DNA from 4 places in the Nitratireductor sp. PBL-C9 genome. Region 1 is predicted to be linked to each of the others. Evidence: predicted binding sites of a transcription regulator. Region 1 holds the regulator's gene; each other region holds the start of a gene.
What was found. The regulator PhoB, encoded in region 1, activates phosphate uptake and scavenging genes when phosphate is short. The targets are predictions, from matches to a motif close to TGTCATNNANCTGTCAT.
Positions count from the first base shown of each region.

Region 2: ACRTG1_RS10540 (bifunctional 2',3'-cyclic-nucleotide 2'-phosphodiesterase/3'-nucleotidase) is a predicted target of PhoB. The motif match lies at 4,506-4,522, and genes of this name have one in related genera.
Region 3: ACRTG1_RS14950 (DUF2794 domain-containing protein) is a predicted target of PhoB. The motif match lies at 3,797-3,813, and genes of this name have one in related genera.
Region 4: ACRTG1_RS05250 (PhoX family protein) is a predicted target of PhoB. The motif match lies at 2,592-2,608, and genes of this name have one in related genera.

Region 1 covers NZ_JBPAXW010000010.1:63,558-71,266, reverse strand. Annotated here, with positions in the region: gene pstC (phosphate ABC transporter permease subunit PstC) at 1-213, shown strand, start outside; gene pstA (phosphate ABC transporter permease PstA) at 210-1,529, shown strand; gene pstB (phosphate ABC transporter ATP-binding protein PstB) at 1,544-2,359, shown strand; gene phoU (phosphate signaling complex protein PhoU) at 2,394-3,104, shown strand; gene phoB (phosphate regulon transcriptional regulator PhoB) at 3,141-3,827, shown strand; gene ACRTG1_RS20020 (hypothetical protein) at 3,911-4,252, opposite strand; gene ACRTG1_RS20015 (DUF1328 domain-containing protein) at 4,341-4,508, opposite strand; gene ACRTG1_RS20010 (response regulator) at 4,641-5,435, opposite strand; gene ACRTG1_RS20005 (NepR family anti-sigma factor) at 5,638-5,844, shown strand; gene ACRTG1_RS20000 (sigma-70 family RNA polymerase sigma factor) at 5,850-6,401, shown strand; gene ACRTG1_RS19995 (response regulator) at 6,466-6,855, opposite strand; gene ACRTG1_RS19990 (Crp/Fnr family transcriptional regulator) at 7,010-7,709, shown strand, end outside; gene ACRTG1_RS19985 (AI-2E family transporter) at 7,689-7,709, opposite strand, start outside.
Region 2 covers NZ_JBPAXW010000004.1:123,352-131,060, forward strand. Annotated here, with positions in the region: gene ACRTG1_RS10520 (CHAD domain-containing protein) at 1-96, shown strand, start outside; gene ACRTG1_RS10525 (hypothetical protein) at 237-464, shown strand; gene ACRTG1_RS10530 (cryptochrome/photolyase family protein) at 488-1,939, shown strand; gene ACRTG1_RS10535 (Dabb family protein) at 1,951-2,247, opposite strand; gene ACRTG1_RS10540 (bifunctional 2',3'-cyclic-nucleotide 2'-phosphodiesterase/3'-nucleotidase) at 2,446-4,422, opposite strand; gene ACRTG1_RS10545 (5-formyltetrahydrofolate cyclo-ligase) at 4,634-5,278, shown strand; gene ACRTG1_RS10550 (Lrp/AsnC family transcriptional regulator) at 5,327-5,800, opposite strand; gene ald (alanine dehydrogenase) at 5,952-7,067, shown strand; gene ACRTG1_RS10560 (DUF1203 domain-containing protein) at 7,145-7,618, opposite strand; gene ACRTG1_RS10565 (OmpA family protein) at 7,702-7,709, opposite strand, start outside.
Region 3 covers NZ_JBPAXW010000006.1:294,279-301,987, forward strand. Annotated here, with positions in the region: gene ACRTG1_RS14935 (ABC transporter permease) at 1-1,617, shown strand, start outside; gene ACRTG1_RS14940 (Bax inhibitor-1/YccA family protein) at 1,875-2,615, shown strand; gene ACRTG1_RS14945 (GNAT family N-acetyltransferase) at 2,706-3,278, shown strand; gene ACRTG1_RS14950 (DUF2794 domain-containing protein) at 3,401-3,784, opposite strand; gene ACRTG1_RS14955 (DUF1223 domain-containing protein) at 4,412-5,176, opposite strand; gene acnA (aconitate hydratase AcnA) at 5,340-7,709, opposite strand, start outside.
Region 4 covers NZ_JBPAXW010000002.1:272,767-280,475, reverse strand. Annotated here, with positions in the region: gene ACRTG1_RS05260 (LysR substrate-binding domain-containing protein) at 1-930, shown strand, start outside; gene ACRTG1_RS05255 (NAD-dependent succinate-semialdehyde dehydrogenase) at 1,050-2,486, shown strand; gene ACRTG1_RS05250 (PhoX family protein) at 2,684-4,564, shown strand; gene ACRTG1_RS05245 (ion transporter) at 4,794-5,591, shown strand; gene ACRTG1_RS05240 (2'-deoxycytidine 5'-triphosphate deaminase) at 5,601-6,692, opposite strand; SAM riboswitch at 6,777-6,854, shown strand; gene ACRTG1_RS05235 (O-succinylhomoserine sulfhydrylase) at 6,905-7,709, shown strand, end outside.

The DNA of each region.
Region 1 (7,709 bases):
GCCGGCGTTGCCGCAAATCTCACGCTCAACCCGTTCGAAGCGATGACGACGATCACCGTCAAGATCGTCAACCAGCTTACCGGCGACCTGGAGTTCACCTCTCCGCAGACGCTGGTGGCCTTCGCACTGGGCATGACCCTGTTCGTGCTCACGCTCGGCATGAATGTCTTCGCGCTCTACATCGTGCGCAAATACCGGGAGCAATACGAATGAGCGACGCTGTCTACAAAGGGGGCAACGCCCCCCGCGCAGCCGCCGCGCGGCGCGACATCGGCATCAAGAAGCGTTATGCGGCAGAGCAGCGCTTCAGGATGTATGGCGTGGCGGCCATCGCCGTCGGCCTCTTCTTCCTGGCTGCGCTCCTGTGGTCGGTGGTTTCCAATGGCTACACCGCCTTCTGGCAGACCTCGATCAATCTGGACGTCACCTTCGCCGAGAGCGTGATCGACCCGAATGGCGAGCGCGCGACCGATCCAAACAAGCTTCTGACGGCCAATTATCCCAAGCTTGCGACCGAAGCGCTTGTGGCGAAACTCGGGGTTGATCCCGAAGACCGCAAGCTGGTTCGCGAAGTGGGCGGGCTCATCTCCAATGGCGTGCGCACGCAGCTGCGCGACATGGTGGTGTCCGATCCCGCGATCATCGGCACGACACGGAATGTTTGGGTGCTGGCGAGCGGCGATGTCGATTCCGCCGTGAAGGGGCAGGTCAATCTTGAGGTGGATGAAAGCCGCCGAAAGGTTTCCGACCAGCAGCTCACATGGATCCGCACGATGGAAGCGGACGGGGTTCTGGAGCAGCGCTTCAACACCGGTCTCTTCACCCGTGGCGCATCAAGCCGCCCTGAAACGGCCGGCATGGGCGTGGCCATCGTCGGTTCGCTCTACATGATGATGATCGTGCTGCTTCTGGCGCTGCCCATTGGCGTTGCCGCTTCGATCTATCTTGAAGAGTTCGCACCACAGAACAAGCTGACCGATCTTATCGAGGTCAACATCAACAATCTGGCGGCCGTGCCGTCCATCGTCTTCGGTCTTCTGGGCCTGGCCGTGTTCATCAACTTCATGCATCTGCCGCGCTCCGCCTCTCTGGTGGGCGGCCTCGTGCTGACGCTGATGACCCTGCCGACGATCATCATCGCAACGCGCGCAGCGCTGCGGGCCGTGCCGCCCTCCATCCGTGCGGCAGCTCTCGGCCTCGGCGCTTCGCGCACCCAGACGGTGTTTCACCATGTGCTGCCGCTGGCCGCGCCCGGCATTCTCACGGGCACGATCATCGGTCTGGCGCAGGCGCTTGGCGAAACCGCACCGCTGCTTCTGATCGGCATGGTGGCCTTCGTGGCTGATTACCCGACCACGCCGCTCGATCCCGCTACGGCGCTGCCGGTTCAGATCTACATGTGGGCGAACGAGGCCGAACGCGCGTTTGTCGAGCGCACCTCGGGCGCTATCATGGTGTTGTTGCTGTTCCTCGCCGTGATGAACATTACCGCCATTATTCTGCGGCGGCGCGTCGAGCGTCGCTGGTAACGGAGTGGAAGGACATGAACATGCTCACTGATGCTGCTGTTGAAGAAGCACTGGATGCGAGCCAGAACTCGGACACCCTCAAGATGCGCGGTGAAGACGTCTGCGTCTTCTACGGCGAGAAACAGGCGCTGTTCGGCGTCAATCTCGACGTGCGCGAAAACCAGGTGACCGCGCTGATCGGCCCCTCGGGCTGTGGCAAATCCACGTTCCTGCGCTGCCTGAACCGCATGAACGACACGATCGACATTGCCCGGATCACCGGCAAGATCACGCTCGATGGCGAGGATATCTACGATCCCCGCATCGATGTGGTGGAGCTGCGCGCCCGGGTCGGCATGGTCTTCCAGAAGCCCAATCCGTTCCCCAAGTCGATCTACGAGAACATCGCCTACGGTCCGCGCATTCACGGTCTGGCGACGAAGAAGTCGGAGTTCGACGAGGTCGTGGAAGCGAGTCTCCAGAAGGCTGGCCTCTTCAATGAGGTGAAGGACCGCCTGCATGAGCCCGGCACCGGTCTTTCCGGTGGTCAGCAGCAGCGCTTATGCATCGCGCGCGCCATTGCCGTGTCGCCGGAAGTGATCCTGATGGACGAGCCCTGCTCGGCGCTCGATCCCATCGCCACCGCCAAGGTGGAAGAGCTGATTGACGAGCTGCGCGAGAACTACACGATCGTGATCGTCACGCACTCCATGCAGCAGGCGGCCCGCGTCTCGCAGCGCACGGCCATGTTCCATCTCGGCAATCTGGTCGAGGAAGGCCCGACGGACAAGATGTTCACCAATCCGGATGACAAGCGCACCCAGGATTACATCACCGGACGCTTCGGCTGACGGCGCGGCAAACGCACAGATAAGGAACCAGACCATGGGCGAGCACACAGTCAGCTCCTTCGATGAGGAACTCGGTGAAATCGACCGCCTCATCCGCGACATGGGCGATCTCTCCGGCGAGATGACGCGCGCTTCCACCAGGGCGCTACTGCACTCCGATACGGCGCTTGCACAGCGCATCATCTCCGATGACACGATCATGGACGCCAAGCAGCGTGACCTTGATGAGCGCGCCATCACGCTCATCGCAAAGCGCCAGCCGATGGCGCAGGATCTGCGCAGCGTCGTGGGCGCCATCCGCATGGCGGCTGATCTCGAGCGCATCGGCGATCTGGCCAAGAACATCGCCAAGCGCGTCGGCGCCGTGGGCGAAAGCGCCACGCCGCGCACGCTTGCGCATTCCATCGACGCGATGGCCGGCCTCGTGCTGAAACAGGTCAATTCGGTGGTCGAGCACTATGTGGCGCGCAATGCCGAGGCGTTAATCCGGCTGCGCGACGAGGATGAGGAAATCGACATTCAGTACACGTCGGTTTTCCGCGAACTCCTCACCTACATGATGGAAGACCCGCGCAACATCACGGCCTGCACGCACCTCCTGTTCTGTGCGAAAAATCTTGAGCGTATCGGCGACCATGTGACCAATATCGCCGAAAATGCCTATTATGTGGTGACGGGGTCCCAGCTTCCGGTCCAGCGGCCGAAGCTTGACGAAACACAGATGACGGTCGAATCCGATGTCTAACCGGCCGTAGACTGCCCGAGGAGAATGCCTGCCATGATTGCCCCCAAGGTCATGGTCGTTGAAGACGACGAACCGCTTTGCGTCTTGCTCAAGTACAATCTGGAAGCCGAAGGCTATCAGGTCGAGATGATCTCTCGCGGCGATGAAGCCGAAGTGCGCCTGCAGGAAAACGTACCCGATCTGCTCGTTCTGGACTGGATGGTTCCGGCCGTTTCCGGCATCGAGCTGTGCCGCCGGCTGCGCATGCGCCCCGAAACGGAGCGCCTGCCGATCATCATGCTCACCGCCCGTGGCGAGGAAAGCGACCGCGTGCGCGGCCTTTCAACCGGCGCGGACGACTATCTGGTGAAGCCTTTCTCGACGCCGGAATTCGTGGCGCGTGTTCGCGCGCTTCTGCGGCGCGCGAAGCCGGAAGTGCTCTCGACGGTTCTTTCGGTCGGGGACATCGTGCTCGACCGTGAATCGCACCGTGTCTATCGCCGCAAGAACGAGATCCGTCTTGGGCCGACAGAGTTCCGCCTCCTGGAATTCATGATGCAGCATCCCGGCCGCGTCTTCTCGCGAAGCCAGCTGCTCGACAATGTCTGGGGCGAGACGATCTATATCGATGAGCGCACCGTGGACGTGCATGTGGGGCGTTTGCGCAAGGCCGTGAACCACGGGCGTCTGCCCGATGTGATCCGCACCATTCGCGGCGCGGGCTATGCTATCCGCGAAGCCTGACAGACGCGATACAGCCATTAAAAAAGCCCCGGTTCGACCGGGGCTTTTTCGTTGAAGCTCTTCGCCCGTTATTTCGTGGCCCGTTATTTCGTGGCGGCGTGTCCGGGGCGGGCATGCTCGTTCTGCGCCACGGCAAAGCTCGTCACCGGCTCGATGGAAGCTGTCAGCTCGCCATTGCTGGTGATGTCCCACTCCAGGATCGCATCGTCATAGACAAGTGCGGGATCCACATAGACGCAGGTGGCGAGAACCTGCGGCGCTTCGGTTTCCAGCTCGCGCATTGCAACCGGCTTCTCCGCCTCGCACTCCTCAAACGTCTCGTAGACCGGGGTGGGGGCGGGCAGTTCCTGGCATTCGCGCGTGTCGCCGGCCCCCACATTGCCTGAGCAGCCGACAATCAAAAGAAGTGCAGCGATGTGTTCCATGGCTTTCTCCTTTCATTGTCTTCACGAAACGGAAGCCATGGATGGTCCGGTTCGCTTATGCCGCATTCGTTTATGTGTGCGTCGCCGTTTAGCGACCGCGTTTCAGAAGGCCCATGATCAGCGAGATAGCGAGCAGGGCGAGGAAGATGTAGAAGAGGATCTGCGCAATGCCTGCCGAAGCGCCGGCAATTCCGCCGAAACCGAGTGCGCCGGCGATGATCGCGACGACAAGGAATATCAGGGCCCAGTATAGCATTCTGTCTCTCCGTTTAGTTATGCCGGTTAAACGTCTGGCATTCGGATTTGGTTCCGCCGGAGAGATTTTGGGCAAAAGAAAAGCCGCCCGGAGGCGGCTTTTTTGAGAAACGCGTGAAGAAGCGGGGGCCTGTCAGGCCGCCGCGTGCGCCTGCTGATCGAAGAAGAGCGCCTGGCTGATGAGCGCCTTGACCATTTCCGGGCTGAACGGCTTGGTCACAAGGAAAGTCGGTTCCGGGCGCTCGCCCGTCAGAAGCCGCTCGGGGAAGGCGGTGATGAAGATGACCGGCACGGTGGCCGTGTCGAGGATCTCGTTCACCGCATCAAGGCCTGAACTGCCATCGGCAAGCTGAATGTCGGCCAGCACCATTTTCGGCTGCGTCTTGGCAAACATTTCGACCGCCTGCTTGTGGGTGCGGGCCGTGCCGACCACGCGATGCCCGAGGCTTTCGACCATTTCCTCGATGTCCATGGCGATCAGGGGTTCGTCCTCGATGATGAGGATGTCTGTCGCCACCTGACGGGAAATCTCCTCGCTGGCTTCGCGCAGCATCGTGTTGATGCCTTTCATATCCGTCTCGAGAATTTCCGCAGCCTCTTCCGGCCGGAAATTCTCTACGGCCACCAGCAGGAAGGCCTGACGCGGACGGGGCGCGAGCGAAGAAAGGTTGCTCATGGCCCGCTTTTCCCATGCCGAGCTCGGCGTGCCTTCGGGGACCGGAACGTCCAGCGTTTCAAACAGCGATGTGAAGAGCCTGAAGAGGGCGATCTTGTCGGTCGATGCCTCGGGAAAGATGCTCGTATCGGCGATCAACGCTTCAAGCGTCGCAGCCACCAGTGCGTCACCGCTGGACTGGGAGCCGGAAACGGCCCGGGAAAAGCGCCGCAGGTAAGGAAGGTGCGGAGCGATACGCGCTGACAGGGTCATGGATTTCAAGTCTCCCTCAAGACATGGCAATGAGAATTAGTGCATTTGTGACGGGTGAAACGCCCCATATGCGAAAATGTTCCCGTCGGAGGGAACGAATTCCGCTCAATGGCGTTTGAAAGCAGACGAGACAGTTGTGGCCCGGGCGATGCGGACGGTTTCGGGTCATTGGGAGACCAGATTTGATGGAAAAAGACAGGGCATGAATTACGGCAAACCAAACACCCGAGGAAGCTTGACCCGGCGCGGCAAGGATGAAGACCCGCTCGGCGCAAACTCAGAGATCGGACGCAAGCTCAGGCAATATTACGACGACCTGGTAACGGAAGATATTCCGGATCGGTTCAGCGACCTTCTCAACCAGCTTGAGCAGAAAAGCGGCGCTGAAACGGCCGGAAACAAGGACTGATATATATGAGTGTTTATCCGGGCTTTCGTGACGATCTACTGGCCGCTGTGCCAAGCCTGCGCGCCTTCGCCGTTTCGCTTTCAAAAAGTGCGGACCGGGCGGACGATCTCGTGCAGGAATCGCTGGTCAAGGCGTGGGACAAACAGAACAGCTATCAGCCGGGCACCAATCTGAAAGCTTGGCTCTTCACCATCCTTCGCAACGAGTTCTACTCGCAGATGCGCAAGCGCAAGCGCGAGGTCGAAGACGCGGACGGTGCGATCACCGGACGTCTGTCGGTGCACCCGGCGCAGGAGGGTTCGGTCGATCTGAAGGACTTCCGGCGCGCTCTCGAGCAATTGCCCGAAGACCAGCGTGAAGCGATCATCCTGATCGGCGCGTCCGGCTTTTCCTATGAGGAAGCGGCGGAGATCTGCGATTGCGCGGTCGGCACGATCAAGAGCCGCGTGAGCCGCGCCAGAACGCGCCTGCAGGAAATCCTCGAGATTTCAGGTGAGGGCGATTTCGGGCCAGATGCCATCTCGACCCAGATCACCAATACGGCCTTCATCGCCTAGGTCCTGAGCCAGGATTGCCGTGCGTCCCTTGGGGCGCACATAGGGCAATCTGGTCTGACCGCTCTCAGTCCTTCCCGGCGCTTGAGCCGACAATCGCCTGGGACAGCGCGTCTATAAGGTCGCTGTCCCTGTAAGGCTTTTCAACGATCCTGATACCACCGAACGCCTCGAACACCTGGTGGCTTGAGGCGTAGCCGGTGGCGAAGATGAAGGGGATGCGCCGCGCCTGAAGCAGGCGGGCGAACTCGTCTGTCCAGTTGTCGGACAGCTTGATGTCGAGGATCGCTGTCGAAATTCCCCGGCTTTCCAGAACGTCGGGTCCCAGGTCATCGAAGGTGCCGACAGTGAACACGTCCGTTGCGCCGTGCTCCTTGCACAGTTCTTCGAGGCTCATTGCGATCATGGCTTCGTCTTCGACGAGCAGGACGCGGGCGCCCTCCAGAGGTTTCTTCAAGCAGACATCCTTCCGACGCCAGAGAATTCGTTACTCTTTGCCATCTCATTACCCGTGTAGATTGTCATTAAAAAAAGACGTGTCTGTACGATTTGCGGGAACCGCTCGCACTGGATGCGGCTTTCCTATTCAGCAATGAACCGGGGGCCAGTCAGTGACAAAAGAACAGGAATTCACCCACAAGAGTCTGCCCTGCCAGCAATGTCCCTTGAGAAAGCGCGAGGTCTTTCGCGATTTCGAGGGGGATGAACTGGAGTTCGTCGGTCGTTTCAAGAAGGGCGATCTGGCGGTGAAGAAGGGGGCGACCGTTTTAGTGGAAGGCGCGCACAATCCGCATCTCTATACGGTACTTTCCGGCTGGGGCTTTCGCTACAAGCTCCTGGAAGACGGACGTCGCCAGATCGTCAATTATGTGATGCCGGGCGATCTCGTCGGGCTGCAGGGCAGTCTGATGGGCGAGATGAAGCACTCGGTCGAGGCGCTCTCGCAGATGTCCTTATGCGTGTTCGAGAAGGCCGAGCTGTTTTCGCTCTACAAGAAGTTTCCCGAACTCGCCTACGACATCACCTGGATCGCTTCGCGTGAGGAATGCATGCTCGACGACCATCTCCTGACCGTTGGCCGGCGAACGGCGCTGGAGAAAGTCGCCTATCTGCTTGTCTTCATTCTGGACCGCGCGCGGCAAAGCGGGCTCTCGAGGAACGGGACGCTTGCCCTGACCCAGCAGCACGTGGCCGACACGTTGGGCATTTCTCTGGTGCACACCAACAAGACGATCGCCCGCCTTGCCAGCCGCAATCACCTGAAATGGGAGGATGGCGGCTGCAAGATCCTCAATCAGGAGGCCTTGGCCG
Region 2 (7,709 bases), on a different contig from region 1:
TGCGAGACACGGGTGACCTATGACTGGACAACGGCGCAGGCCCACTGGAAGGCGCTGAAGACCTGTCACCTGTTCTGGAAGCGAAAACACAAATAGGCCACAGAGCGCATCCCTCCACCCCACCACCAGCCCACGCCGCGAACACAGTTCCGTGACCATGTTTCCGGCGCGGAACCAAACCGGCTTTTGCAGGTTGTGCTACGACAATCCCCAAGGGGCCAGAACGGGCGGGCACAATGAAACGGGAAAACGAAAAACAGGAAACCTTATCGGTCACGCTGCCGGCAAACATCATCGCCGCGCTGGACCGCTACGTCTCCACGCAGGATCAGGGCATCACGCGCGAGGACGCGCTGATTTCGGCCCTGCGCGACTGGGCCATGCAAAATGGCCTCCTGCAAAGCGGCATGAATGGCGATGAAGGCTTGCGACCGGACCAGCTCAACGCCACAAACGACGACTGAACCAAAGCCGCACGGATAATCACATGCCCAATGAGAATGACCGGAACACGGTTCTGGTGCTGTTCCGGCACGATCTGCGCCTTTCCGACAATTTGGCGCTGTGCGCCGCCGCCAATGCCGGCAGGCCGGTCGCCGCCGCCTTCATTCTGGACGAGGAGAGCGAAGGCGCGCGCCCGCTCGGTGGCGCGCGGCGCTGGTGGCTGCATCACAGCCTCACGGCCCTCAGCAAGGATCTCAAGACGCTTGGCGTAAAACTCATCCTGCGCCGCGGCCCGATGGCGAAGACCGTGTCCGCCCTTGCAGAGGGAACCGGAGCCGCCACGGTCTACTGGAACCGCCGCTACGACCCGCCCGGCATCGCCGCCGACACACAGATGAAGTCCGCCCTGCAGGAGGCCGGCATCGAGGCGGAGAGTTTTGCCGGCCACCTTCTGCACGAGCCCTGGCGCATCAAGACCGGCTCCGGCGGTCCCTACCGGGTGTTCACCCCCTTCTGGCGCGCGCTGGTCGAGCATGTGCATCCGCGCGCACCCGCCGACCGCCCCGGATCGCTAAAACCGTTCGAAGGCGACGTTACGGGCGATGCGCTCGAAGACTGGCAGCTTCTGCCCACCACCCCGGACTGGGCGGGCGGCCTGCGGGAAACCTGGACACCCGGCGAAGCTGGCGCCAGAGACCGCCTCATCGCGTTCCTCGATGGCGGCGGTGATGGCTACAAGACGCGCCGCGACCGGATGGGAGACGATGGCACCTCCGGCCTCTCCGCCCATCTCGCCCATGGCGAGATCACGCCCTTCCAGATCTGGCAGGCGCTTGACGGCACGGACGAGCTTGCCGGCGAAGACATGCTCACCTTCCGCAAGGAGGTCGGCTGGCGTGAATTCTGCTGGCATCTCCTGTTCCACAACCCGGATCTTGCGACGAAGAACTTCAACAGCGATTTCGACGCCTTCCCCTGGCACAGGGACGACCGCGCGCTTGCAGACTGGCAGCGCGGGCAAACCGGCTATCCGGTGGTCGACGCGGCCATGCGGCAGCTCTGGCAGACCGGCTGGATGCACAACCGCGCGCGCATGATCGTCGCCTCCTTCCTCGTGAAGCATCTGGGGCTCCACTGGCGCACCGGCGAGGAGTGGTTCTGGGATACGCTGGTGGACGCGGACCCCGCCTCCAACCCGGCCAACTGGCAATGGGTGGCGGGCTCGGGCGCGGACGCCGCCCCCTTCTTCCGCATCTTCAACCCCGTGCTTCAGGGCGAGAAGTTCGACCCGCAGGGGCGCTATGTGCGCGCCTTCGTGCCGGAGATCGAAAACCTCTCCGACAAGCACCTGCACCAGCCCTGGAAAGCGCCGGTCGAAGCACTCAGAAAGGCGGGCGTCAGCCTCGGCGAGACCTATCCCCGCCCCATGGTCGACCACAAGGCCGCACGGGAGAATGCGCTCTCCGCCTACAAGTCGATCAGAAATGCAGACTGACGGGGCGCCCGTCAGTCCTTCTTTTTGGAAACGAAATCCGCCGCCATGCGAATCTCGCGCATGGGCCGCACCTTCGCCGTGCAGGCGTCGTAGACCGGATGGGCCTTGTAGGCCGCCAGCGCCGCCTCGTCGCGGAACTCGCCATAGACGATCACATCCACCTCGGTGCCGATCTGGTCGACCTTGCGGTTGATGCCGATCTCGAAGAAATCCGAATGCGGAATCTCGGCAAGCATGCCGAGACCCTCGGCAATCCGCTCCACATCAGCCTCATCCTTTGCGCTGAAAAAAACGATGTGTCGAATCACGGGCATGTCTCCTGGAAATTGCGCCCGCAAATCGCGCCGACCGCCCGAAAAAGTCAATGCGCCCCAGCGTCACGCAAAGCGCGAACCGCCTGAATCACTTTATCCGCCGAAGCCGGCAAACACTTGCTTCAAAAGAAGAAAGGCCGGGCAAAGCGCCCGACCTCTCATCACCGATCATTATATTTAACCGACTACCGTTCAGAGCGTTATGCGGTAGAGCGCGAAACCTTCCTTGCCCTCGCCCGCCGGCTCGATGGAAACGCCCTCGACGCTCGAAGCGAACACCGCGCCCTTCGGCCCGGTCTCGAACAGCACCGAGGTGTTTTCCAGCGGCTTGAAGTTCCAGTTGGCGTCGGCGGACGGGTTGATCGTGCCCTGTTCCACGATATAGCGCACAATCACGTCGCGGTTCGTGTCGGGCGCTTCGAAGATCACCTTGTCCGGGCCGATGCCGGGGAAATTGCCCCCGCCCCCGCCACGGTAATTGTTGGTCGCGACGACGAACTTCTGCGCCGGATCGATGGCCGCGCCCTTGAACTGCAGATCGACGATGCGGTTCGAATCCGCGTTCAGAAGCTCGCCCTTGGGCGAATATTTTGCAGGCTGCGAAAGATCGATCCGGTAGGTCACCCCGTCGATCACATCGAAATTGTAGGACGGGAAGGTCGGATCGAGCAGTGGCTGGTCGGCCTTGCCCGGCTCCACCTGATTGAAGATGCCGGCCGACATTTCCAGCCATTCCTTCACATCCGCCCCGGTCACCAGAACCGCCTGCACCGTGTTGGGGTAGAGATAGAGGTCGGCGACATTCTTGATCGCCACATCGCCTGCCGGCACGTCCGTATAATAGTCGGGTCCGCCGCGTCCGCCGGCCTTGAAGGGGGCTGCCGCCGAAAGCACCGGCACATCCCTGTGCGCGCCATCCTTCAGCATGTCGGTGATGTACCAGGTTTGCGCCTGGCTCACGACCTGTACGGACGGATCGTCCGCCACCAGCGCGAAATAGGAGTGCAGCGGCGCGGAGGTCTTGCCCACGGCGGTGCGCACATATTTCAGCGTCGCCTCGTGGTCCTCGCGCACCGCGTCTTCCACCTTGGCCACGCTTTCCACCAGCGGTTCGGCCTTGCGCTCCACGCGCTTGAAGATCGGCCGTGCCTCCGAGGTGGAGTTCACCACCATCCAGCGATTGCCGTCGCGTTCAAGCATCAGGTCGATCAGCCCCAGATGCGAGCCCCAGAAGCCGCCCATCACCGCCGGCTTTCCGGCAATCGTGCCCTTCGCATTGTCGACGCCTTCCAGCCCCTCGAATTTCGGGCCGGGGAAATCCAGATGGCTGTGCCCCGTCACGATGGCGTCAACGCCGTCAACACCGGCCAGAAGCAGCGAGGCGTTTTCGAGGTTCTCCTCATACTTCGCCGGGCCGATGCCGGAATGCGACAGCGCCACCACGATGTCGGCGCCCTCTTCGCGCATCTGCGGCACCCAGGCCTCTGCGGCCTTCACGATGTCGCGCGTCATGGCCTTGCCGGCCAGATGCTTCGAATCCCAGTTCATGATCTGCGGCGGCACGAACCCGATCAGGCCCACCCGGATCGGATGCTCTTCGCCATTGCCGTCCTTCACCTTGCGATCAAGGATCACATAAGGTTTCAGGAAAAGCGCGTCATCGCGCGCGTTGGCAGCGAGCTCGCCCTTGGTCACATTGGCGCAGACGAAGGGGAAGTTCGCGCCATCGAGCACCTTGAACATGAAGTCGAGCCCGTAATTGAACTCGTGATTGCCGAGCGTCGAGCAATCATAGCCCAGCGTGTTCATGCCCTTGATCACCGGATGAACATCACCCTCGCGCATGCCGCGCTCATAGGCGATGTAGTCGCCCATCGGGTTGCCCTGCAGGAAGTCGCCATTGTCCACCAGGATCGAATTCGTCGCCTCCGCGCGAATGCCATCGATAATCGCGGCCGTGCGCGCCAGACCCATCGTGTCGTTGGGCTTGTCGGCATAATAGTCATAGGGAAAGACATGCACATGGAGATCGGTCGTTTCCATGATGCGCAGATGCGCCTGATTGCCGGAAGCGCGTGCGGAAAACGGATGCATGAGAACCAGCGAACCGGCAGCAGCCGATCCGGCGAGGAAGGAGCGACGGGAAAGCAGGGCGTGCGGTCGGGTCATGGTCATCTCTCTTTCAATCTTTGAAACGGAAACAGCGATCAGTCATGATTGCGCTCTCGTGGCGAGACTTCCAGCAAAAACTCGTGACGCCCGGATGACAGGGCCATGGCACAAACGGCGCTTCACATGTCGCAGCGAGAAAAGCGCCTCAGCCGCCCGCCCCGCAGTCTTGATAAGCGCTGCACGAACAAAGCAGAGGGAGAGAAAAGAGATGAACACTTCTTCCGGCGACCGGGATTACGCGTCACCGCCCTGCTTCATGCATGAGCTGGCAAGCGGCGCACAGGCGGCCGATGCAGACCACTGGCCGGATGTCCGGCGCTGGCGCAAGGCGGCCCGCGAGCGCCTCATCGCCGAGCGGCTTGCCGTGCCGGCGAAAACCCGAAGCGAACTTGCAGAAGACATTGCCAATCAGCTCGACCGTCTCATCGGCGATCCCACCGGCCGAGTGATCGGCCTCTACTGGCCGTTCCGGGGGGAGCCGGATCTACGCCCGTGGCTTGCCCGATGCGCAGCGCGGGGAGCAGAGACCGCGCTCCCCGTCGTCATCGAAAAGGGCGCACCGCTCGTCTTCCGGCCCTACCGGCCCGGCGACACACTTGAACGCGGCGTGTGGAACATTCCCGTTCCCGCAACGCAGGCGGAAATCGCGCCTAATATCGTGGTTTCACCGCTGGTCGGCTTCGACGCCGCGCGCTACCGACTGGGCTATGGCGGCGGTTTCTACGACCGCACCCTCGCCGCACTGGCGAAGAAACCGCTGGTCGTGGGCATCGGCTATGCCTTCTCGCAATTGCCGACCATCTACCCGCAGCCCCATGACATTGCGATGGATCACATAGTGACTGCCGGCTGACTGCGGGCGAGAAGATTTTGCCGTCAGGCGTCCCCGCCTGCCCCCGGATCAGGACATTTCAGGCTTCAGCCCCAGCGCGGTGCGGTCCACCACTTCGCGAAGCGCAAAGGCCGAGTTGATCTTGATGACATGCGGCATGCCCGTCAGCCATTCCTTGTGAACGCGCTCATAATCCTGCAGATCCCGCGCAGCGACCCGCAGAATGTAGTCATATTCGCCCGCCATCAGATGGCATGAAACCACATTCGGGCAGCGCTGCACCGCCGCCTCAAACTCGCTCAACGTGCGTTCGAACTGGCCCGACAAGGAGATATGGACTATCACCGTTACACCATGTCCAAGGGCTGCATTCGAAAGCCGGGCATGGTATCCCTTGACCACGCCGCTCTTCTCCAGATTGTCGAGACGGCGCGAGCAGGCCGATTGCGACAGTCCGACCTTCTCGGCAAGCGCGGAATTGGAGATCCGCCCGTCCTGCTGCAACGCATCCAGAATGGCGATATCAATCCTATCCAGGGCCATTTTTCGAATTTCCTTCTGCGAACGCGATATTTCGCGCAAGGAATAGCGAAAATCGCCAGATACTGCAAACGAGTTCGCAAAGACGTTCGGTCTTTTTTGTGGTCTCATCGATTGAGCCAGAAGATTCGCACACATGTTGGAGGAGACAAGGATGCGTGTCGGCTGTCCGAAAGAAATAAAGAATCACGAATATCGCGTCGGCCTTACGCCGGGGTCCGTACGCGAATATGTGGCGCATGGGCACGATGTGCTCGTGGAAACCGGCGCAGGCGCAGGCATCGGCGCCGATGACAACGCCTACCGCGCCGCTGGCGCAACCATCGCCAAAACCGCTGAAGACGTCTTCGCCAAATCCGACATGATCGTGAAGGTCAAGGAACCGCAGCCCTCGGAATGGGTCCAGCTGCGCGAAGACCAGATCCTCTACACCTATCTCCACCTTGCGCCCGATCCGGAGCAGACACGCGGCCTGATCGCATCCGGCGTCACCGCCATCGCCTATGAAACCGTGACCGACGCGCGCGGCGGCCTGCCCCTGCTCGCCCCCATGTCCGAGGTTGCCGGGCGTCTCGCCATTCAGGCCGGCGCAACCGCGCTTCAGAAGGCCAATGGCGGCTGCGGCGTGCTGCTTGGCGGCGTGCCCGGCGTGCTGCCCGGAAAGGTCGCCATCATCGGCGGCGGCGTGGTCGGCCTCAACGCCGCCAAGATGGCCGTCGGCCTCGGCGCGGATGTCACCATCATCGACCGCTCGCTCCCGCGTCTGCGCGAGCTGGACGACATCTTCAATGGCCGCGTCCATACGCGCTACTCCACCGTCGAGGCGCTCGAGGAAGAATGCTTCTCATCCGACGTTGTGGTCGGCGCAGTGCTCATCCCCGGCGCAGCCGCGCCCAAGCTCGTCAGCCGTGAAATGTTGTCGGGCATGAAACAGGGCGCCGTGCTTGTCGATGTTGCCATCGATCAGGGCGGCTGTTTCGAGACCTCGCACGCCACCACCCATTCCGACCCCACCTATGAGGTGGACGGCATCATTCATTACTGCGTTGCGAACATGCCGGGCGCGGTTCCCGTCACCTCCGCCCATGCACTGAACAATGCCACGCTGCATTACGGGCTCCAGCTCGCCGACAAGGGCCTCAAGGCGCTCGTCGACGATCAGAACCTGCGCAACGGTCTCAACGTCCACAAGGGGCGGATCACCAATCAGGCTGTCGCCGACGCACTGGGCTACGAGATGGCCGAAGCCCGCTCCGTGCTCGCGGCCTGAGCCCGGCAAGACTTTCCTCCTAAACTTGCCCGCCGGAAACGGCGGGCTTTTTTTCGTCTGATCCCCAGAACCACACTTCAGGCGCGTTCAATGCGCGCCTGATAACAATTGTACTTTGCCGAGCGCACATGCAGATAAGCGATGTCATCGCGCTGCAAAAGTTCATGCGCCCGGGTGCAGATATGCTGCTGCGGAACAACGTCACCCGTCCCGTAGACGATGCGGTCATCATCTCCGTAGCCGCGCAGAAGCCATTGCGTTCCAGCCCGCAGAAGGTCGGGCATCACATCGCTCTCCTGCGCCCGCTCACAGTCCTCCGCACACAGAAAGACCGGCCCCGTTTCAGCGTAAGGCTGCAGATCGGGAAACGGCCTGTAGGCCAGAATGAGATAGGGTTTTCCTTCGGGAACGGTGCGCAGGCAATGGCGGCAGGGAACCCCGCTGCCCGTGGAAATCCGCCGTTCCGGCCTCCGCCCATAGGCATCGGGCACACCATTGCGATACGCCCGCGCAACATCGCTGTCCATGGCGACAAATCTGATCAAGCCCATCATTGCTCTCCTTCAAAGGTGTTGGAGAGCAATGTGCCGGGCGAGACCGGGGCTTCCCACCCGATTCCCGCCCAATGCGCCTGTCAGCGCA
Region 3 (7,709 bases), on a different contig from region 1:
TTCACGGTCTATCTGGTGCAGATCCTGATGATCGCCGGGATCGGCATTCTTGCCGGTCTGGTGATCGGCGCGCTGATGCCGTTCGGTGCATCGGCCGTGCTTTCCAGCGTGTTGCCGGTGCCGGCCACGGGCGGGTTCTATCCGGCAGCACTGGCCGTGGCGGCGCTGTTCGGCGTCATGATCACGCTGGTCTTCGCGCTGATGCCGCTTGGTCGTGCGCGCGATGTGCCGGCGACGGCGCTGTTCCGCGAAATGGGTGTCGATGGTCGTGGCTGGCCGCGCCCCGTCTACATCCTCCTGTCCATGGCCATCGCTGCCTCGCTCGCCGGTTTCGCCATCTGGTTCTCCGATGACCGGCGCATGGCGGCGGTGTTCGTCGGTGCGACGGTGTTTGCCTTCATCGTGCTGCGCGTGGTGGCGCTCGGCATCGAGTGGCTGGCGCGCCGCAGTCCGCGTGTTGCGTCCACCCCCTTGCGTCTGGCGCTTGGCAACATCCATCGCCCCGGCGCGCTCACGCCCTCGGTCGTTCTCTCGCTGGGGCTTGGCCTGACGCTGCTCGCCACGCTGGCGCTGATCGACGGCAATCTGCGCCGGCAAATTACCGGCAATCTGCCGGAGGTCGCGCCGAACTTCTTCTTCGTCGATATCCAGAGTGGTGAGGTGGAAGCCTTCGCCGATCTGGTGAACGAGCAGGCGCCCGACGGCAAGCTGATCCAGGTGCCCATGCTGCGTGGCCGCATCACGGCGCTCAATGGCGTCAATGTGCGCGACATGGAGATCCCGCCGGAGGGCGGCTGGGTGCTGCGCGGCGATCGCGGCATCACCTATGCCCGCAACGCACCGGAAAATTCCACCCTGACCCAGGGCGAATGGTGGCCGGCCGATTATGAAGGCGAGCCGCTGGTTTCCTTCACGGCGGAGGAGGGCGGCGAGCTCGGGCTCAAGATCGGCGATACGATCACCGTCAACGTGCTGGGTCGCGATGTCACGGCGCGGATCGCCAATTTCCGCGCGGTCGAGTGGGAATCGCTCGCCATCAATTTCGTGATGGTGTTCTCGCCCAACACGTTTGCCGGTGCGCCGCATGCATGGCTCGCCACGCTGACGGATGCCGAGGCAACGCAGGCCGACGAATCACAGATCCTCAACGCTGTCACGCGCAGCTTCCCGACCGTGACCACGGTGCGGGTCAAGGATGCGCTCGATGTGGTGAACCGGCTGGTCGAGCAGCTGGCGACCGCCATTCGCGCCGCCGCCGCCGTGGCGCTGATCGCCTCGGTTCTGGTGCTTTCGGGTGCGCTGGCGGCCGGAAACCGGGCGCGGGTGCATGATGCGGTGGTGCTGAAGACGCTGGGTGCGACACGGCGCACGCTGATCGCGGCCTTCTCGCTCGAATATCTGCTGATCGGTCTGGCGACAGCGGTGTTCGCGCTGCTTGCCGGCGGTGTCGCGGCATGGTTCGTTGTTGCGCAGGTCATGGGCCTGCCATCGAGCTTCCTGCCGGAGGTGGCTTTGACCACCATTGCGGTCGCGCTCGTCCTGACCGTCGGCTTCGGCCTGGTCGGCACCTGGCGGGTGCTTGGGCACAAGGCGGCTCCGGTTCTGCGCAATCTCTAAAGCGAGAGACTCTGAAACAGCGGGGCGGCCTTGGGGCCGTCTCCGACAGCCTCAGGCATGAAAAAGCGTTAACCGTGCCGCCGGGGAAGCGCTTTTTTTGCCCGCGAAGTGTTGCCGCATCTGCATTTCTGGGCGTTTCAGGTCTTGTCGTCAGCTTAAACTGACATCATATTTGCATTACGCATGCTGGTATCCCGCCAGCGGCGCACGGTCGTATGGCCGTCACCCGACGGGATTAAAGCCAGAAAGGGATAATTATGGCTGACCTTCGTAACTATCAGGCCCGCGCAACGCCCGGCGTACGCGCGGACGCGGCCATCGACGAGGGCCTGCGCGCCTACATGATTCGCGTCTACAACCTTATGGCGCTTGGCCTGGCCATCACCGGTCTTGCAGCCTTTGGTGCATTCAATCTCGCCATCGCGGATGGCCAGCTGACCGCATTCGGCCAGCTCATCTACGCCAGCGCCTTTCGCTGGGTTGTCATCCTCGCACCGCTCGCGCTGGTGTTCTTCCTCAGCTTCCGCATTCAGAACATGAGTGTCGCGGCTGCGCAGACGACATTCTGGGTCTATTCGGGCCTCGTGGGTCTTTCCCTGTCGACGATCTTTCTCGTCTACACGGGTGAGAGCATCGTCCGCACCTTCTTCATCACCGCCGCATCGTTCGGCGCGCTGTCGCTCTGGGGTTACACGACCAAGCGTGACCTCTCGGGCATGGGCTCGTTCCTGTTCATGGGTCTGATCGGCATCATCATTGCCTCGATCGTGAACATCTTCCTCGGCTCGTCCGCGCTGCAGTTCGCCATCTCGGTGATCGGTGTGCTGGTGTTCGCCGGCCTCACGGCTTACGACACCCAGCAGATCAAGGAGATGTACTACGAGGGCGACGACGCCACCGTGTCCGGCCGCAAGGCAATCATGGGCGCCCTGCGTCTCTACCTCGACTTCATCAACCTGTTCATGTTCATGCTGCAGTTCCTCGGCAATCGCGAGTAGCGGGCGCAGGACTTTGAACGACGATACGAAAGGGCGGCTCTCGGGCCGCCCTTTTCTTTGATCCGGTTTCCCAAAAGGCGTTTTTGCTCCATGCCGCTCACCATCCGCCCCGCCAGTCTCGATGACGCGCCCGCCATCACCCGCATCTACGCCCATGCCGTGAACGAAGGCACGGCCAGCTACGAGCTTGATCCGCCGGGCGAGGCCGGGATGCGTGAGCGCATGAGCGCGCTCCTCGGCAGCGGCTATCCCTATCTGGTGGCGGAGGAGGAGGGCGTGCTGCTTGGCTATGCCTATGCGGGGCCGTTTCGCCCGCGCCGCGCCTATCGCTTCATGGTGGAGGATTCCGTCTATCTCGACCCGCAGGCGCAGGGGCGCGGTATCGGCCGCACTCTGCTCGAAGCGCTGGTCGAGGCATGCACGCAGTGCGGGTTCCGCCAGATCGTTGCGGTCATTGGCGATGGCTCGGAAACCAGCGCTTCGGTCAAGCTGCACCGGGCCATGGGGTTCGAGGATGCAGGGGTGCTGCGCGGCAGTGGGTTCAAGCATGGCCGCTGGCTCGACACGGTGTTCATGCAGCGCACGCTGAATGGGGGAACGAACACGCCACCCGATCCTCAATCGCTCCCCGAGCGGCTGTTTCGCGGTGAGACTGTGGGCTGACCCAAGGGGGGGCTGACCCAAGGGGGCAGACCAAGGGGTGGCAGACCGGGGGGGCAGACGGCCATGCGTCCGGGCGGACGCACAAAGGCGATCCAGACCAGCGATGCTCCAGCCGGCTTTGCTCAGGTGACCAGCTTGAGCTTCTTGTCGAACACGGCGAGCACCCGCGTCAGTTCGTGCCCGCGCTTCAGGATCGCGCCGGTGGCCGCAACCACACTGTATGCGCCCTGCTTGCGCGTGAGCTTGGGGTCTTTCACGATCTGGAAAAGGGGCACTTCACTGGTGCGCCGGAAAACGGAGAAGATGGCCCGGTCCTTCAGGTGGTCGATTGCATAATCGCGCCACTCCCCGGCGGCGACCATGCGCCCGTAGATGCGAAGAATCTGGTCCAGTTCGCGCCGGTCGAAGGTTACGGGAAGGCTGGAGCGCGCACGGCGCTCTTCATGCAGCGGGATCAGTATCCCGGAGCTGTCCCTATCCTCCCCGGCGCTGCCGTAATCGCTCATTGGCTAAACCTCATGACGATTTGGTGACACGAAAGGTTCGCCCGCCATAGCCGGAAATGCAAGCCCTGCATTCCTTCCCGGCTTACGATCCAGACTGACCAGAGGCATCGGGGCAACCGAAAAACCGGTCTCCACTGTCTCGGTCCGATGCTCAGGCCGCGCGGGATAGGTTGGAAAAGCCTGTTAACCTTTCTTGATGCCGTGCTATATTCGGAGTGGTTAGATCATCCCCGACATTTTGCCGACGCATGTTTTGTGAACCTGCAAGCCACTATCGTTAGCCGGTAGTCACAAATCGGGACCGTTTGTCGGAATTGGTGATGACGTGCCTTTTTCTCGACACATTTTGTCCAAGCTCACGCCCCATTGTGCCGCGACGATCCGACCGTTGCCTGAGACGGTTCGGTCCGGACACGGATCCCGAAAACCCCAAGCCCCCCCGCCCTCGGGGTCATGACCGGATCGAACCAACTCGGATCTCCGAGCCGGGCAACGGTCCCAAAAGATCAAAACCGGTGCTGAATGATTCAGCACCGGTTTTTCTTTTGGGACCACCGGGTTTTTTGACTTACGGGATTGGCTTACGGGGTGCCCATGCTTGGTTCATGGGGTGCCCATGCTTTTGGTTCACGGGGTGATTGCGACAGCGCCGAGGATGGCGCCCGGCCTTCCTTCCCTGTCGACGCGCTGGAGAAGCAGCGCGCAGCCATTGCCTTTCTTCACCAGCTCGCTCTTGGGCATTTCGAAGCTCTTGGCCGTTCCGTCCCACATGCCGATTGTCTGGATCTGGTTCACCGCGTTGCGATATTCGATGGTGCGGCCCCGGTTCTCTCCGGCGCGTATCTCCACCGTCGCGCGTGGCGCAAAGTCGACAAAGACCAGATGCGCGTCGAGCAGCTCGTTGCCCGCGTCGCCGCGAAATGCGCCGACTTCGACGAGAATGGTGTCGCCCCTGTCCTGAAGCGACAGATCCACCTGTAGCCCGTCCGGCGTGCCGGCCATGCTGTCGAGCGATGCGGTGACCCTGCTCCGGTCCGCACCGTTCATGTCGGTGCGGCCATTCACGATCATCTGTGGCGTGTAGACGGAGGCTTTCTGGAGAGAGCGCGCGTAGTTCTTCTGCCGCGCGGTGTTCGCGGCGCTGCCAAGCGCATCGCGCCAGCCCAGATAGTCCCAGTAATCGACGTGATAGGCGAGGGAGATCACGTCATCCCTTTCCGCCAGTTCGCTGAGCAGCGCATCCGCTGGCGGGCAGGAGCTGCAGCCCTGACTGGTGAACAGCTCGACCACACCGACCGGGCGCGCCATCTCCTGGGCGCCGGCAATGCCGGTAAGGGCGTAGAAGCCTGCAACCGCCGCCAGCAGCTGGCGGCGCGTGGTGAGCCAAGTCATCTGTACTCCGTTCGGAAACTGAACCCGATCCTGTTTTCAGGCACTATAGGTGGCGGGCGGGCTCAACAAGAAGTCACGTTCCGGTGAGGAAATGCAGCCGGAAACAAAAAAGACCGCCGGCGTTTCCGCCGACGGTCTGTCTCAGGCAGGTGGCAGACCTGGATTATGCAGCCAGGTCGCGCAGCACGTACTGCAGGATGCCGCCATTCTTGAAGTACTCGAGCTCGTCGAGCGTATCGATGCGGCAGAGCAGCGGAACCTCTTTCACCGAACCATCGGCAAAGGTGACCTTGGCGTTGACCTTGGCGCGGGGCTTGAGCGTCTCAAGACCCTCGATGCTCACCGTCTCGTCGCCCTTCAGGCCAAGCTTCTCCCAGCTCGTCTCTTCAGCGAAGACGAACGGGATGACGCCCATGCCCACCAGGTTGGAGCGGTGGATGCGCTCGTAGCTCTCTGCGATCACGGCGCGGACGCCGAGCAGGTTCGTGCCCTTGGCAGCCCAGTCGCGCGAGGAGCCATTGCCGTATTCGCCACCGGCGAACACCACCAGCGGAACACCTTCCTTGCGGTATTCCATGGCTGCGTCATAGATCGACATCTCTTCCTTGGAAGGATAGTGGATCGTGTAGCCGCCCTCGGTGCCGTTCTCGCCCAGCATGTGGTTGCGGATGCGGATGTTGGCGAAGGTGCCGCGCATCATGACTTCATGGTTGCCGCGACGCGTGCCGTACTGGTTGAAGTCGACAACGCCCACGCCATTGTCCATCAGGTACTTGCCGGCGGGCGACTGTGCCTTGATGGAACCGGCCGGCGAGATGTGGTCGGTGGTGATCTTGTCGCCGAACAGGCCGAGAATACGCGCACCCTCGATGTCCGTCACCTTGCCGGTCGACTTGGTCATGCCGGCGAAGTAGGGCGGGTTCTGAACATAGGTCGACGTGTCGTCCCATGCGTAGGTCTCGCCTTCCGGCACCTGCACGGCCTGCCAGTTCTCGTCGCCCTTGAAGACCTCTGCGTACTTCTTCTCGAACAGGTCGCGGGTAACGTTCTTCTGGATGAACTCCTGGATCTCCTGGTTGGAGGGCCAGATGTCCTTCAGGAAGACGTCATTGCCGTCCTTGTCCTGACCGATCGGTTCCTTCGTCAGGTCCTTGGTCACCGAGCCGGCGAGCGCATAGGCGACGACCAGCGGCGGCGAGGCCAGGTAGTTGGCCTGCACGTCAGGCGAAATACGGCCTTCGAAGTTGCGGTTGCCGGAGAGAACGCCAGCAGCGATCAGGCCCTTGTCGTTGATGGTCTTGGAGACCGGGGCCGGAAGCGGGCCGGAGTTGCCGATGCAGGTCGTGCAGCCGAAGCCGACGAGGTTGAAGCCGATCTGGTCGAGCTCCTTCTGCAGGCCGGCATTCTCCAGATACTCGGCAACCACCTGCGAGCCGGGGGCGAGCGACGTCTTCACCCAGGGCTTCTGCTTGAGGCCCAGGCGGTTGGCGTTGCGGGCCAGAAGGCCGGCGCCGATCAGCACGCTCGGGTTCGAGGTGTTGGTGCAGGAGGTGATGGCGGCAATCGCCACGTCACCATGGCCGAGGTCGTAATCCTCGCCTTCAACCTGCCAGCGCTGTTCCAGCGTGGACGGGTCTTTCTTGTATTCCTTCTCGAGCGATTCGGCGAAGCCGGATGCGATGTTCTCGAGCGGAATGCGGCCTTCCGGACGCTTCGGGCCGGCCATGGACGGCACGACTTCGCCGAGGTCGAGCTCGAGCGTGTCGGTGAACACCGGATGCTCGGTGCCCGTCTCGCGGAACATGCCCTGCGCCTTGGAGTATGCTTCCACGAGCGCGATACGCTCCTTGGAGCGGCCGGAGACGTTGAGGTAGTTCAGCGTTTCCGAATCAACCGGGAAGAAGCCGCAGGTCGCGCCGTATTCCGGGCCCATATTGCCGATGGTTGCGGCGTCCGCCAGCGTGAGGTGGTCGAGGCCTTCGCCGAAGAACTCGACGAACTTGCCGACAACGCCCTTCTTGCGGAGCATCTGCACGACGGTCAGCACCAGGTCGGTTGCCGTCACGCCTTCTTTCAGCTTGCCGGTCAGCTTGAAGCCGATGACTTCCGGCAGGAGCATGGAGACCGGCTGGCCGAGCATGGCCGCCTCTGCCTCGATGCCGCCCACGCCCCAGCCGAGGACGCCCAGGCCGTTGATCATCGTGGTGTGCGAATCGGTGCCCACGCAGGTGTCCGGATAGGCAATCGTCTTGCCGTCCTCTTCCTTCGTCCAGACGGTCTGGCCGAGATATTCGAGGTTCACCTGGTGGCAGATGCCGGTGCCGGGCGGAACGACGCGGAAGTTCTTGAACGCGTTCTGACCCCATTTGAGGAAGCGGTAACGCTCGCCATTGCGCGCATACTCGAGTTCCACGTTGCGGTCGAATGCCTTCGGCGTACCGAACTCGTCGACGATGACCGAGTGGTCGATGACCAGATCGACGGGCACCAGCGGGTTGATCTTCTGCGGGTCGCCGCCGAGCGACACCATGGC
Region 4 (7,709 bases), on a different contig from region 1:
TCCCGCATCGTCGAGCGCGCATTGACCCGCCTGAAGCTGCGTCAGCTCCGGCTTCTCATCGCTGTGGGACAACACGGCAACATCCAGAACGCGGCGCGCCATTTGGGCATCTCACAGCCCGCCGCCACCAAGATGATTCAGGACCTGGAACTCGACTTCGAGGTGAAACTCTTCGAGCGCACAAATCGCGGCGTGGTTCCGACCGTTTTCGGCGCATCGCTGATACGGCACGGCAAGCTGATCTTCGCGCAGGTTTCAAACGCCGCGCAGGAACTCGATGATCTGAACGAGGGCAACAGCGGGCGCGTCGTGGTCGGCACGCTTTTGGCAGCCTCGCCGACCCTCCTGCCCTTCGCCATCGAGAAGCTGTTGCAGGAACGGCCCAAAGTGGCGATCAAGATCGTCGAGGGCACCAACGAAGTTCTCATGCCCGCACTGCTCTCCGGCGAGATCGACATGGTGGTCGGTCGCCTGCCCAGCCACAGGCATCGCTCAAAGGTCGAGCAGGAAAAGTTCTTCGATGAACGCGTCGTGGCCGTGACCGGGACACAGCATCCGCTGGCGCAGCAGAGTTCCGTCACCTTCGAGCAGCTCATGCCCTTCGGCTGGATACTCCCGCCGCTTGAGACGACCCTGCGGCGGCAGACAGATCAGTATTTCGTGCGGCAGGGGCAATACACCCCGCCCACGGCCATCGAGTCGATCTCCTACCTCGCCAACCGCACATTGCTGCAAACGCATGATTTCGTCGGCCTCATGCCAGCCCATGTGGCGTCACTCGACATCGAACACGGGCTTCTGGCCCGCATCGACTGGGCCGTTCCCTTCGGCGCCGGTCCGGTGGGCGTTTCGCACCGCGGCGAGCAAAGCCTTTCGCCCGCAGGCGCCGCCTTTCTGAACGTTCTGCGAAAGGTGGCCACGGATATCTGAGCGCTGGCCGGCAGACGCCTGCTATCACGCAATCGGATATCCGTATTTGGTCAATTTCCTTGAGAACATACCTGCCCGAATGAGACCTTTGCCCCGAAATACAGTCTTACGAGGGCATGATGAGCACCTATCCGGAACTACACCTCTATATCGGTGGAGAGTGGCGCAAAACGGCAGATGACCTTCCGGTCGTGAACCCCGCAACCGAACAGGAAATCGGCCGATTGCCGCATGCAGACATTGCCGATCTGGACGATGCGCTGGCCGCCGCGCAGGAAGGCTTCCGCGTGTGGAGCCGGACCGCGCCCAGAGACCGTGCGGACATCATTCTCAGGGCCTCCGCGCTCATGCGCGAGCGGCAGGAAGAGATCGCACAGTCGATCACCGCCGAACATGGAAAGCCGCTCTCTCAGGCGCGGCTGGAAGTCATTCGTGGCTGCGAGTTCCTGGAGTGGGATGCGGGCGAGGCAGTGCGCACCTATGGCCGTGTCATCCCGTCTGCTCCGGGCGTGCGCTACATGGTTCATCACCAGCCCATCGGCGTGGTTGCCGGTCTTTCGCCGTGGAACTTTCCGATGAGCCAGCCGGCGCGGAAGGTTGCAGGCGCGCTCGCCTCGGGGTGCTCGATCATCCTCAAGGCTGCGGAAGAGACGCCGGCCGGCGCGCTGCACATCGCCCGCGCGTTTCATGATGCCGGCCTTCCCAAAGGCGTTTTGAACCTCGTCTTCGGCACGCCCGCCATGATTTCCGATCACCTTATCCGGCACGACGCGGTGCGGCTCGTCGCCTTCACCGGATCGACGGCGGTGGGCAGGCAGCTGACGACGCTCGCTTCCGAACACATGACCCCGGTGCTGATGGAGCTCGGCGGGCACGCGCCCGTGATCGTCTGCGAAGACACGGATGTGCAGAAGGCCGCGATCAGCGGTGCGGTTCGCAAGATGCGCAATGCCGGACAGGTCTGCACGTCGCCCACGCGCTTCTTCGTGCATGAAAGCATCTTCGACGAATATGCCGATGCCTTCGTGAAACGCGCTGCTCAAACCTTGGTTGGAAACGGCGTCGAGCCGGGTGTCGAAATGGGGCCGCTGGCCAATGAGCGCCGCCTCCCCGCGCTCAGTGCTCTGGTCGAGGACGCCCGCGCCAGGGGCGCCGAGGTGCGCACCGGCGGCGCACGCATGAGCAATGCCGGGTATTTCTTCCAGCCGACCGTTCTGGTGAACGTCCCCGACGATGCCAGGGTAATGCAGGAAGAACCGTTCGGCCCGCTGGCCGTCATCAATCCGGTAAGCTCGCTGGACGAGGCGATTGAGAAGGCCAACTCGGTGCCTTACGGCCTCGCAGCCTATGGGTTCACCAACCGCGCCGACTATATCGACCGCATGACCGACGGCGTGGAGGCGGGCAACCTCTCCTTCAACACACTGGAGGCCTCTTTGCCGGAAACGCCGTTCGGCGGCGTGAAGTCCAGCGGCTATGGGCGCGAAGGCGGCACCGAGGGCCTGCACAACTACATGGTCGTCAAGAACGTGTCGCACAGCATGACGATTGTTTGATCCGGGTGCGGGTGCGCGCCGCCAACCGTGAGCGCACCCGCCAATCCCACGGCTCCTCACCCGCCGATATTCGCTTTCCCCTCAGGCCCGCGACTTTCCACCGGCTGTCAAATCACCGTCGCACGCCTCCGCTAGGAGTCTGGGCATTTGCCGAGACAGGTCGGCTCGGTCCAGCACAAAGCCAGAGGAATGCCGTCATGAAAAAGCAGGATATCGTCAATCTCTCCTGGGATGAATTCGATGAAATGCGCGATCCCCGCCCCGATGCCAATGGCTTCGATGCGGTTGTCGAGCGCGCTATTTCGCGCCGTGGCTTTCTGGGCGGCGTGCTTGCCTTCGGCTCTGCCGCAGCCGTGATGGGCAGCGGAGTTCTCTCCTCCACCACCTCCGCAAAGGCGCAAGTCTCAGCCTTCGCGTTCGAGCCGATTGGCATCGCCACCGACCACGACATTCACGTCCCGAAAGGCTACGCCTGGAAGACGCTGGTGCGCTGGGGCGATCCGCTTTTCAAGGAAGCCGAGGGCGCCTATTCGCCGGAAACGGGCGTGTCCGTCGACATGTCCGACAAGGTGTTCGGTGAGAACACCGACGGCATGGAAACCTTTGTCGATGGCGACAAGACGATCCTCGCGATCAATTCGGAATATGTGAATCCGAAAATCAACCTGCCGGCCGCCTCCGAAGGCATGCCGCAGAACGCCGATGAAGTGCGTCTTCTCAAGAACATGCAGGGCGTCACCGTGCTCGAGATCGCCGACAGCGGCGACGGCTATGAAGTCGTGCTCGACAGCCCCTACAACCGTCGCATCACCCATGAAACGCAGATGACGATGGACGGCCCCGCCGCCGGCTCCGATCTGGTCAAGACCAACGCAGATCCTGAAGGCGTTTCGCCCAAGGGCACGATGAACAATTGCGGCTCCGGCAAGACGCTCTGGGGCACCTATCTGACCTGCGAAGAAAACTTCAATGGCTATTTCGGTGCGACCGCCGAGCGTGAAGCGACGGAAGGCGAAAAGCGCTACGGCATCGGCGGCGAAGGCCGCTACGCCTACGAAAAGTTTGAAGAGCGCTTCGACCTCGCAAAAGAGCCCAACGAGCCGAACCGCCATGGCTGGGTCACGGAGATCGACCCGCGCGACCCGTCCTCCACCCCGGTCAAGCACACCGCACTCGGCCGCTTCAAGCACGAAAACGCCGAGATGGTGCAGGCCGCCGACGGTCGCATCGTGGTCTATATGGGCGACGACGAGCGCGGCGAGTTCATCTACAAATATGTCTCCGACAAGAGCTGGGCCGAAGGCCAGCCGACCGATGGCCTGCTGTCGAACGGCACGCTCTATGTCGCAAAGTTCAATGACGACATGACCGGCGAGTGGCTGCCGCTGACCCCGGAAAGCACGGGCATGGAACTGGCGGACATTCTGGTGTTCTCGCGCATGGCGGGCTCCAAGGTCGGCGCGACCACCATGGACCGCCCCGAATGGGTTGCCGCAAACCCGCTGCGCGTGGAGGTGTATTGCGCTCTCACCAACAACAAGAACCGTGGCGTGAAGGCCAATGCCGGCGGTGATGAACAGCCGGTGGGCGGCCCCAACCCGCGCGAGACAAACAATTACGGTCAGATCGTGCGCTGGCGCCCGGCTGGCGAAGACCATGGCGCAGACGGCTTCACCTGGGATCTCTACGTCATGGCCGGCAACCCGACCGTCTACGACAACGTCTATGCCGGCTCGGAAAACGTCAACGAAGGCAACATGTTCAACTCGCCCGACGGCATGGCCTTCTCCTCCGATGGCATGCTGTGGATCCAGACCGATGGCGACGACAGCAATGAAGGCGAGTTCGCTGGCCAGGGCAACAACCAGATGCTGGTCGGCAATCCCGAAACCGGCGAGATCGCCCGCTTCCTGACCGCGCCGAACGGCGCGGAAGTGACCGGCCTCAGCTGGTCGCCGGACGGCAAGGTCGCCTTTGTCGGCATCCAGCATCCGGGCGGCAACTGGCCGGACGGAAACGGCAAGCCGCGCTCGGCGGTCATCGCGGTCTGGCGCGAAGATGGCCAGGCCATCGGCTGATTGCCCGCTGCCTGCAGATCAGAAAGGGGACGTCCTGCGGGGCGTCCCCTTTTGCATGCGGGGGCGAATTCGGAGATGGCGCACCATCCCGCTCACTCTCTTGACCCGCACAGCGGACAGCCCTTTTCGTTTCAAAACGAGCCGTTTATGACGGCTTGACGCAGACACATTTCCACCCCACCTGTCAGCCGCCCCGCATAATGCAATTCACCAACCGGATCACCACACCGTGCAAGCGCTCAAGAGCCTGATTGAATCCCGCCGTTTCGAGGCGGTCATCACCGTCCTCATCGTCATCAACGCCGTCACGCTCGGGCTTGAAACCTCAGAGCGCGCCATGGCCGCCGTTGGCCCGCTGCTGCTGACGATCGACCGGGCAATCCTCGGCGTCTTCGTGCTGGAACTCATGGCGCGCTTCGCGGTCTACCAGAAGAATTTCTTCCGCGATCCCTGGCGCATCTTCGATCTCTTGATCGTGGGCATCGCGCTGGTGCCGGCAACGGCCGGCCTCTCGGTGCTGCGCGCCCTGCGCATTCTGCGTGTGTTGCGGCTGGTCAGCATGGTGCCGTCGCTGCGCCGGGTCGTTGGCGGCCTTGTCGCGGCGCTGCCCGGCATGGGCTCCATCATGCTGCTGCTCGGCCTCGTCTATTATGTGTTCGCCGTGATGGCGACGAAGCTTTTCGGCGCATCCTTCCCAGACTGGTTCGGCACGATCGGTCATTCGGCCTATTCGCTGTTCCAGATCATGACGCTGGAAAGCTGGTCGATGGGCATCGTGCGACCGGTGATGGAAGTCTATCCGCTTGCCTGGATGTTCTTCATCCCCTTCATCGTCTCCACCACCTTCACGGTGCTCAACCTCTTCATCGGTATCATCGTCTCGGCCATGCAGGCCGAGCATGATGAGGAAGCATCGGCAGAGCGCACGGCGCTACAGGCCGAGCAGGAAGTCATCCTCGATGAAATCCGCGCCCTGCGCAAAGAAGTGCAGGCGATGAATGCCGAAAAGCAGAGAGCGGAGCGCTGATCGGAATGATCAGCGCATCCGGAAATGCTTGGAGAGCTTGAGCGACTGGCCCTGATAGTTTGACTTCAGGTCCGCGCCATAGAGCGCGCTCGGCCGCGACAGCATCCGCTCATAGACGAGCCGGCCAACGATCTGTCCATGTTCGAGAATGAACGGGACTTCGTGGCTGCGCACTTCCAGAACGGCGCGGCTGCCGGTGCCGCCTGCCGATGAATGGCCGAAACCGGGATCGAAGAAGCCGGCATAGTGAACGCGGAATTCGCCCACCAGCGGATCGAAAGGCGTCATCTCGGCGGCATGGAAAGGCGGCACATGCACCGCCTCCTGCGACACGAGAATATAAAACTCGTCCGGATCAAGGATCAGGCCGCCAGCGCCATCGCCGGTGAGCGGTTCCCAGAAATCGGCAACCTCGTGCTGGTCGCGCTTGTCCACGTCGATCAGCGCCGTGTGATGCTTCGCGCGGTAGCCGATCAGCCCGTTGGCGTCGCCACTCAGATCCACTGAAAGCGCAATGCCGCCCTTGGTGATGTTCGGCTCTTCCGCCGCGACCAGCGTTTCACGCGCATGCAGGTCAGAAAGCGCGCTTTCATCAAGCAGCGCCTTGCCGGTGCGGAAACGGATCTGCGACAGGCGCGAGCCGGTACGCACGACGATGGGGAAGGTGCGCGGGCTCACTTCCATGTAGAGCGGGCCGGAATAGCCGGCGGGGATCTTGTCGAACTCCTGGCCATTGTCGGTCATCACGCGCGTGAAGATGTCGAGCCGGCCGGTTGAGCTTTTCGGATTGGCGGAAGCCGAGATGCCATCCGGCAGGTCGAGCCCTTCCAGAAGCGGCACGATGTAAACACAGCCGGTTTCCAGAACCGCCCCCTCGCCCAGCTGGATCTCGTGCAGCTTGAGCCGTTCGAGCTTTTCCGAAACGCGATGGTTGGGACCGGGCAGGAAGCTGGCGCGCACGCGATACGCCACAGCGCCAAGCCTGAGGTCGAGACTGGCCGGCTGGATCTGGTCAGGGTCCAGTGGGCGGGCCGAGGCCAGCGCCCCGTTGTCGAACAGTGCCGCGATGTCCTTGTCCGGCAGAATTCCCGCTTTTGCCAACGCCCCTTCTCCTTGCACAGGGTTTAATTGAACGAGGTTTAGCGCCGCTTGTCGTTGACGCAAGGCGCTTGAGGGTCTAATGGACCTTTATCCCGTGGTGATTTGGCCGGTCGGCTTGCAGCCACGTTAAAGAAGTCGCTAAAAGGCCGCGCTCGATGGACGAACCGGCATGCGACTTTTCGCGGCCGGTTTTTTTGTTGGGTAAAGAAGCGATGACCGATCATTTCGAAGACAACTGGAAACCACAGACAGCCCTCGTGCATGGCGGGGTCACCCGCTCGCATTTCGGCGAGACCTCAGAAGCGCTCTATCTGACTCAGGGCTTCGTTTATGACAGCGCGGAAGCCGCCGAGGCGCGCTTCAAGGGCGAAGAGCCCGGTTTCGTTTACTCGCGCTATGCAAACCCCACCGTGGACATGTTCGAGCGCCGCATGTGTGCGCTGGAGGGTGCAGAAGAAGCCCGCGCCATGTCATCCGGCATGGCTGCCGTCACCGCCGCCCTTCTCTGTTCTCTCAAGGCGGGCGATCACGTGGTCGCCGGCCGCGCTTTGTTCGGCTCCTGTCGCTGGGTGGTCGAGACGCTGATGCCGCGCTACGGCATCGAAACCACGCTGATCGATGGCGCAAAGCTTGAGAACTGGAAAGCCGCCGTGCGGCCCAACACCAGGCTGTTCTTCCTCGAAAGCCCGACCAACCCGACGCTGGAAGTGGCCGACATCGCCGGTGTAGCCGCACTTGCGAACGAAATCGGCGGGCGACTGGTGGTCGACAACGTGTTCGCCACGCCGCTCCTGCAAAAGCCGCTGGAGCTTGGCGCACACGTGGTCGTCTACTCCGCCACCAAGCATATTGACGGTCAGGGCCGTTGCCTTGGCGGCGTCGTGCTTTCGGACCGGGAGTGGGTGGACGAGCACCTGCAGGATTTCTTCCGTCACACTGGGCCGAGCCTCTCGCCGTTCAACGCCTGGACGCTGCTCAAGGGGCTGGAGACACTGCCGCTGCGCGTGCGCCAGCAGA